Regions from separate parts of the Actinoplanes sp. NPDC051346 genome, predicted to be linked through region 1. Evidence: riboswitches for the same ligand, from Rfam matches in the RefSeq annotation. Region 1 holds a riboswitch; the other holds the start of a gene.

Region 1 (4,205 bases):
CGAGGTCGACACCCCGCAGCACCCGGTTCGGCCCGAATGCCAAGTGGACGTCGCGCAAACCCAGGCTCACCGAGGTGGTTGCGGTCCGCGTCATCGTTCATTCCCCCGTACCGCGCCGGACAGCGCCAGATCCGTGTCGTCGTCCGGCGAGGTCGCCGGCCGACCGTGCCGCAGCCGCCGGTCGATCCAGTTGACGACGTGGGTCAGCGGCACGGTCAACGCCAGGTAGAAGAGCCCGGCCAGCAGCAGCGCCGACTCGTTGCCGGTGGTGGCGGCGTGGTCCTGACCAATCCGGAACAGCTCCCGCTGGCTGGCCACCAGGCCGAGGAAGTACACCAGGCTCGAGTCCTTGATCAGGGCGATCAGCTGGTTCACCCAGGCCGGCAGGACCCGCCGGACGCCCTGCGGGATGATCACCAGGCGCATCGCCTCCGGCCAGGAGAAGCCCAACGCCCGGGCCCCCTCGAGCTGGGCGGCCTCGACCGACTGGATGCCCGCCCGGAAGATCTCACCGATGTACGCCGCGGCGATCAGCGACAGCGCCAGGATTCCCAAAGGGTACGGATTGGGCCCCCAGACTTGCATGCCGAGCGGCGCCAGCCCCACCCCGATCAACAGGATGGTCGCCGCGGCCGGAAGACCGCGGAACACATCCGTGTAGACCCGGGCCGGCCAGCGCAACCACCGGGTCCGCGAGATGCCGGCGACGGCCAGCAGCAGGCCGAGCACCGAGCCGAGCAGCGCGGCGGAAACCGCCAGCACCAGCGTGTTGCGCAGGCCGACGGTCACCATCTCCGGCAGCGCCGCACGCATCGACGGCCAGTCGAAGAAGGTCTCCCACAGGGTGCTCAGAGAATCCATGAGTCCGGCCTCAGGACGACGCCGACGTGCCCGGCGCCGGCGCGGATGCCGACGTGCCCGGCGCGGGCGCGGATGCCGACGTGCCCGGCGCGGGCGCGGATGCCGACGTGCCCGGCGCGGCCGGGGCCTTGCCGCTGCCCGGCGTGAAGCCGGCCGGAATCGGACGGCCCGGGTAGTACTGGTCCTGCAGCCGCTTCCAGGTGCCGTCGGCGATGACCTCGTCGAGACCCTTGTTCAGCGCCTCGCGCAGCGCGTTGTTCCCCTTCGCCACGGCGTAGGCGGTCGGCGCGGGACTGAGCTGCTTGGCCGCCACCTTGATCTTGGATCCACTCTCCGCGGCCGACTTCTCGCCGATCTCGGCGGGCGCGATCCACGCGTCGGCGGTGCCGGCCTTGAGCTGGTTGACGGCGCCGTTGTAGTCGGGCACCCGCACCGGGTTGAGCCCTTGGCCCGTGGCGTAGTCGTCCTGAACGGTGCCCTGCACCACCACGACCCGCTTGCCGGCCAGCTGGTCGAAGCCGGTGATGGCGGAATTCGCCGGGACATCGAGTCCGAAGTAGCCGAAGTCGTAGCCGTTTCCGAAGTCGACGGTCTTCTTGCGAGCCTCCGTCACGGTGATCGAGGAACTGCCCACATCGAACTTCCGGTTGTTGACCTGCGACAGCAAGGCGGAGAAGTCGGTGCCCACGAACTCCACCTTCAGACCGATCTTGGCAGCGACCGCGGTGAGCAGGTCGTTGTCGAAGCCGGTGAACTTGCCGTCCTTGAGATAGACGTTCGGTGGGGCGTCGGTGAGAGTCCCGGTCCGCAGCACACCGGGCTGCTGCAACCCGTACGGGTTGTCGGCCGAGCCGGACGCCGTGTCGTCGCCGCAGGCGGTCAGCAGGGTGGCGCCGAGGATCGCGGTGATGCCGAGGGCCGCGGCCCGGGTGAGGGCAGGCAGAAATCGCACAGGGGTCTCCTATGAAGGGGTGTTCGATGCGGCGGGAACAGTCGTCCGCCGCGGACAGGCGCTACTGAAAAGGGGTGAGACGCGCCTAGCGCGCAGCGCCGAGACGACAGGCGGCGCTGCAGACCCGCATCATGTCCACGTGCCGGCGCCGCGTGAGGACCGGCGTCGTCGCACACGAGACCGCCGGATCCGGGGCAGCACCGAGCGGTGCGGCACAGTTGCGGGAAGACATGGTTCTCCTAGGTCGGTGATGACCTGGGGACCAGGCCACGCTTGCACGGGAGCTTGCTCCGGTGCCTGGTCTTCACCCGGGGCACCCCACCGCGGAGGAGGGTTGCCGGCCAGCGAGCCGGGGCTTGACGCTGGCGCTCATGACCTATCGTCGAGGCTAGCAGCCGGGCAAGGTGGGTCGTCCAGCCGATATGACCACCCTCACGCGTGATCCGTTTCGGTCGGCCGACGCGGGGAAACCGTCGGAGGTCGGGCGAACGGCGGCCAGGGGGCCGGTGAGGTCGGGGAGGGGTCATGGCGCGACCGATCTGGACCGGCTCGATCACCTTCGGGTTGGTGTCGGTGCCCGTGGGGCTGTACTCGGCTACGCGGGCGCATGAGGTGTCGTTCCATCAGTTCGAGAAGGGGACCGCCGACCGGATTCGCTATCAGCGGGTCAACGAGCGGACCGGTGACGAGGTCGAGTTCGACGACATCGTCAAGGGGACCGACGTCGGGCGCGGCAAGCTGGTGATGCTGGACCAGGAGGAGCTCGACGCGGTGGCGCCCGGGCGCTCGCGCAGCCTGGAGATTCACCGGTTCGTCGGCCTCGACGAGATCGATCCGGTGTTCTACCAGAAGACCTACTTCCTCGCTCCGGGCAGCGACGAGACCGTCAAGACGTACGCACTGCTGCGCGACGCGATGAGCGACGCCAACCGGGTGGCGATCGGCACGTTGGTGATGCGGGGCAAGGAGTACCTTGCCGCGATCCGTCCGGACGGCAATCTGCTGGTGCTGCAGACCATGTTCTTCGCCGACGAGGTCCGTGATCCCGCGAAGGAGTTGGACCGGGTTCCGGGGGCGTCGAAGGCGAAGCCCGCGGAGCTCAGCATGGCCGCCCAGCTCATCGACTCCATGTCGGGTCCGTGGAAGCCGGCGGACTACCGCGACACCTACACCGACCGGGTCAAGAAGCTGATCAAGGCGAAGCGGGCCGGCAAGGAGGTCACGGTGGCGGCGGAGGCGCCCGAGCCCACCAACGTGACGGACCTGCTCGAGGTGCTGCGGCGCAGCGTGGAGGCGGCGAAGAAGCCGGCCACCAAGAAGCCGACCACCAAGAAGCCGACCACCAAGAAGCCGACCGCGAAGAAGTCGACCGCGAAGAAAGCCGCGGGCAAGAAGACGGCGGCGAAGAAGGCCACGGCGAAGAAGCGCGCTTCCTGACCAAAAGGGAGTCAGACGAGTGGACGCTGCCGTTGTCGATCGTCTAAGATTTGCGGCGTGCCCCGGATGGGCCGACACGATGGAGGCAGTAACTTCAGCCGCCGCTGAGCGGTCGAGCCTATCCGGACTTTCTTTCCGCGCTTTCCACCCGCCTTTTGTCGCGCCGGTGGTGCGTGGTGCCCGTTCATGGCTCGAAACTCTTTGGCGTGTTGTTGCCGCTTCCGTCGTCATCACCGATGACGAGAGGGACAGATGACCACGGACACGACGACAAGCACCGCGGCCGAACGGCGGGACCACGCCTCCGGCGAGCTCGACGTCACCACCTACCCCGCGCATGAGCGCTTCCACGGCCCTCGGCCGGCGGTGCTGGTGCTGCCGGGCGGCGCCTATCGATTCCACCCTGAGCATGAGGGCGAGGGCTACGCCCGCTGGTTGAGCGATATCGGGCTGCACGCCTTTGTGCTGCGATACCCGCTGATGACGGAACACCGCTTTCCCGCGCCGCTCGAGTCCTGCCGCGCGGCCCTGGAATGGATTCGTGGGGGCGAGCACGGATTGAATGTCGGCGAGCACGTCGGCGTCATCGGCTCGAGCTCCGGTGGGCACCTGGCCGGCCTGTTGGCGACCGGCACGGTGCTGTCGACGGAACGACTCGCCGCGCCGCCGCCGCGGCCGGACTTCGCGGTTCTCGCGTACTCGCCGGCGGATCTTTTCCTGCTGCCGGACGAGCCGGTGGAGTGGATTCTCGACGGACGAATGGAATGGCGCGAGGAATTGTCGCCGGCGAGGAACATCGACGGCGACACCTGCCCGACGTTCCTCTGGGCCACCGCCGAGGATCCGCCCGGGTTCCCGAATTCTCTCGCCTACGCGTCCGCGCTGTTCGAGGCCGGGATCCCGGTGGAACTCCACATCTATCCGCGAGGATGGCACGGGCTCGGCCTGGCGAACG
Region 2 (4,205 bases), on a different contig from region 1:
CCGGCCGCGTCGTTGAAGCTCTTGTCGCCACGGCCGGCGTGGTCGTACGCGATGCCGACGTGGATCGCCTCCCGGCCGAGTCCGATGAGCTTGGCGTCGGTCTTGTCGGTGACCGGCGCGGCGGTGCAGGCCGACAGCGTCGCGACGGAGGCGGCCAGCAGGGCGGCGGTGATCCTTCTGCGCATCTGCATCCCTCAGTACCGGAACTGCCCGACGGCGTCGCGCAGCGTGGTGGACATGCGGGTCAGCTCGGCCGCGGCCTCGCGGGCGCGGGCCACCTCCGCCGAGGTGACCGACGTCGCGGCGGCCACCGCGCGGATGTTCTCGGCGATGCTGGCCGTGCCGCTCGAGGCGGCCACGGCGCCACGGCTCATCTCGACGGTCGTGGCCGTCTGCTCCTCGACGGCCCCGGCGATGCTGATCTGGTATTCGCTGATGCGGGCGATGACCCCGCCGATGTGCCCGATGGCGACCACCGCCGCCTCGGTGTCGCCCTGGATCGCCTTGACCAGGCCGTCGATCTCCTCGGCGGCCTTGGCGCTCTCCTGCGCCAGATCCTTGACCTCACCGGCCACGACCGCGAAGCCCTTGCCGAGTTCACCGGCGCGGGCCGCCTCGATGGTGGCGTTCAGCGCGAGCAGGTTGGTCTGCTCGGCGATGCTGGTGATCAGCCGTACGGCGTCGCCGATCGCCGAGGACGACGAGCCGAGGTTGGCCACGGTGCCGTTCGCGGTCTCGGCGGCCGCGACCGCCTCGGAAGCGACGTTGGCGGCGTCGGTGGCGTTGCGGGAGATCTCCTGAATGGAGATGCCCATCTCCTCCGAGCCGGAGGCCATCGTGTCCACGTTGCGGTTGACGTCCTCGGCCGCGCCGGCGACCAGGTCCGCCTGCAACGAGGTGTCCCCGACGCTCTTGGAGAAGGCCGCCGAGACGGCGTCCAGGTCGGCGGAGGTGCGGGTGAGCGCGTCGGCCTGCACCGCGACGTCGGAGACGATCGCGCGGACCGAGTCGACCGCCTGCCCGAGCGCGACGGCCATCTGGCCCACCTCGTCGTGCCACTTGCTCTTCGGCGTCTCGGTCAGGTCGCCGTCGGCCACCCGGCGCAGCGCGTCGCGGGCGGCGCCGACCGGGCGCACGATGCTGCGGGTGACGACCCACGCGGAGCCGGCGCCGAGCAGCAGGGCCAGGACGGTGGCGACGCCGATGGCCCACTGGGCCCGCTGGGCCTCCTCGGCGGAAGCCTGCACGGCCGCGACGCTGCGGGCGTCCACCGAGGTGGCGAGCTTCTGCGCGTGGACCATGATCCGGTAGTAGCTGTTGAAGCTGTCGTTGATCGCGATCAGGTCGGCGTTGAACAGCGCCTGCTGGGTGCCCGGCTTGTATGCGGAGACGAGCTTCTCGTTGACCCCGATGTAGGTGTCGAGCTCGCCGCCGACCTGCTCGAACAGCGCCTTCTCGGTGCCGTTGAAGGCGCCCGCGTCCACCTGGGAGAGGAACGTCTTGAAGGTGTCGCGCTCCTGCTGCCAGGCCTTGAAGGCGACCGAGTCGCCGCCGATCGCGCGCCCGGCCCCGAGCCGGTAGATGTCGTTGATGTAACTCGCCTGCCAGCCGTTGAGCGTGGCGGCGTGGGTCTTGATCTCCTCCGCCTGCCGCGTCGCCACCTCGAGCCGCCGGACGTCGTTGGCGGAGCCCCGCTGGGCGACGATCGTGGCGAAGGCCATCGCGGCGACGCCGAGCAGCAGCACGAGTACAGCGGCGAAGGTCCCGAACAACCGGGTGCCGATTGAGAACCGCCGCACGTGGTCATCCCTCCACTTGGGTGGCGGCGTACAGCTGCCGCACTTGATCCCATCGGCATGTGCGCGAAATCACTGAGCCGTAAGCCGATCTTCCGCCGAAGCCGACGCCCGGAGGGGGTGATCCTGCGTGCCACCCCACTTCCGGACGCCGTTGACAGTGCTACGTCGTCAGTCGTCGTTGACGCACGTGGCGCTGGTGCTGGTGATGCCGAGGATGGCGATGCCGTTGCCGCAGAAGTTGATCGGGATGTGCACCGGAATCTCGAGGCTGTTGCCGTTCAGCAGGCCCACATTGGTGTTGCCGTTGTGGTCGTGGCGGTGGCCCGCACTCGCGGGTCCGGCGCTCAGCACGAGCGCCGCGGCGGCCACTCCGGCGCCGACTGCCAGACGTTTGACCAGTTTCATGTCGTACCTTTCGCTCTTTTCCGACAGATGCCAGGACTTACCGTAGTTCCGTTATCACAATCAGTTGCCAAATCGGCCGGAGAACACCCTAGGGGGATGTCTGATACGGTCGGCGGTGGTCATGAGTGCCAGCGACAAGCCCCGGCTCGCTGGCCGGCAACCCTTCCATCCGCGATGGGGTGCCCCGGGTGAGGACCAGGCCGGCGTCGACGACGACGCGGGCAAGCGCGGGTCCCTGCGGGGTCCCCGACCCCGTGGAGGTTTCCGTGATCCTGACCGTGCGGCACGACCTGGACGTCGTCGACCCCAACGCGAACGTGGCGCTGGCCAACGGCGACAGCGTCCGCTTCGCCCACCTCGACTACGCCGCGTCAGCGCCCTGCGTGCGCGCCGCCGAGGACGCCGTCCGGGACCTGATCCCCTGGTACGGCAGCGTGCACCGCGGCACCGGCGTCCGCGCGCGGACCTCGACGCTGGCCTACGAGCGCGCCCGTGACCGGGTGGCCGCGTTCGTCGGGGCCCGACCCGGCGACACCGTCGTCTTCACGCGCAACACCACCGACGCGCTGAACCTGCTCGCCCGCGCCCTGCCGCGGGACACCACCACGATCGTCTTCGACGGCGAGCACCACGCCAACCTCCTGCCCTGGCCGCGGCAGCTGCGGCTGGCCTGCCCGGAGAGCCCGGACGCGGCCGTCGCCGCCGTCGAGAAGGCCCTCGCGACCGTACGGGGCCCCGCGCTGGTCGCGGTGACCGGCGCCAGCAACGTCACCGGGGAGGTCTGGCCGGTGCGCCGCATCGCCGCCGTGGCGCACGCGCACGGCGCCCGGGTGGCCGTCGACGCCGCCCAGCTCGCCCCGCACTCCCCCGTGGGCCTCGCCGACCTCGACGCCGACTATGTGGCGTTCTCGGGCCACAAGCTCTACGCCCCGTTCGGTGCCGGCGTGCTGGCGGGCCGGTCCGACTGGCTGGACGCGGCGCCGCCGTACCTCAGCGGCGGCGGGGCGAGCGCGGTGGTCGGCGACCAGCCGGGCGAGGTGACCTGGGCGACCGGGCCGGCGCGCCACGAGGGCGGCACCCCGAATCTGCTGGGCGCGGCGGCCCTCGGCGCCGTATGCGCGGCGCTCGGTCGCGCCGACCGGGTGGCGCTGCACCAGCGCGAGCAGGAGCTGCTGGCGAGGTTGCGCGCCGGGCTGGCCGAGGTGCCGGGCGTGGTCGAGGTGACCGCGTTCCGCGGGGCCGCGCCACGAGTCGGCATCGTGGCGCTCGCGCTGCCGGGCCGTGATCCTTCGGTCGTGGCCACCCAGCTCGCGGACAAGTTCGGGATCGGCGTCCGCGCCGGGCAGTTCTGCGCCCACCCGCTGACCCGCAGGCTCACCGCCGGGAGCGCGTCCGCGCCCTGCGAGGCCGGCTCCCCGAGCCTGCTGCGGGTGAGTTTCGGCCTCGGCACCTGCGACGACGACATCGACCGGCTGGTGTCCGCCCTCGCGGTGCTGACCGCGGACCGTTCGTAGCGGGACGCACCGCCCGCCGCAACGGTAGGGTGCTCCGGGCGCTGTGCCCCGAGAGGTGGGATGAGGGACTGATGAGCCGGCCGCTGCTACCCGGTGATCCTCGCCGGATCGGCCGCTACCGGCTCCTCGCCCGCCTCGGCCAGGGCGGCATGGGCACGGTCTACCTCGGCGAAACACCCGAGGGACGACCCGTGGCGCTCAAGATGGTCCGCCCGGAGCATGCCGACGACCCCGAATACCGTGGCCGCTTCCGCAGCGAGGTCAACCGCGCCCAGCAGGTGCCCCCGTTCAGCACCGCCGAGGTCCTCGACGCCGACCCCTGCCACGACCCGCCCTATCTGGTCGTCGAATACGTCAACGGCCCCAGCCTGGACACGATCCTCAGGGACCAGGGCCCCCTGACGGGCGCCGCCTTGCAGAGCCTGGCCATCGGCACCGCTACCGCGCTGACCGCCATCCACGGCGCCGGCGTCATCCACCGCGACCT

What was found. Region 1 has a riboswitch for S-adenosylmethionine ahead of AB0M36_RS23835 (transporter substrate-binding domain-containing protein). Riboswitches for the same ligand answer to the same signal wherever they lie in the genome.
Region 2: it holds a riboswitch for S-adenosylmethionine, as region 1 does, so the genes downstream of both, AB0M36_RS13360 (aminotransferase class V-fold PLP-dependent enzyme) here and AB0M36_RS23835 (transporter substrate-binding domain-containing protein) in region 1, are expected to answer to the same signal.

What each region holds. Positions count from the first base shown of each region.
Region 1 covers NZ_JBFBAJ010000009.1:342,271-346,475, reverse strand. Annotated here, with positions in the region: gene AB0M36_RS23845 (amino acid ABC transporter ATP-binding protein) at 1-94, opposite strand, end outside; gene AB0M36_RS23840 (amino acid ABC transporter permease) at 91-861, opposite strand; gene AB0M36_RS23835 (transporter substrate-binding domain-containing protein) at 872-1,813, opposite strand; SAM riboswitch class IV at 2,078-2,190, opposite strand; gene AB0M36_RS23830 (Ku protein) at 2,339-3,250, shown strand; gene AB0M36_RS23825 (alpha/beta hydrolase) at 3,503-4,205, shown strand, end outside.
Region 2 covers NZ_JBFBAJ010000004.1:441,906-446,110, reverse strand. Annotated here, with positions in the region: gene AB0M36_RS13375 (BMP family ABC transporter substrate-binding protein) at 1-185, opposite strand, end outside; gene AB0M36_RS13370 (methyl-accepting chemotaxis protein) at 195-1,799, opposite strand; gene AB0M36_RS13365 (chaplin) at 1,968-2,204, opposite strand; SAM riboswitch class IV at 2,322-2,438, shown strand; gene AB0M36_RS13360 (aminotransferase class V-fold PLP-dependent enzyme) at 2,522-3,718, shown strand; gene AB0M36_RS13355 (serine/threonine-protein kinase) at 3,790-4,205, shown strand, end outside.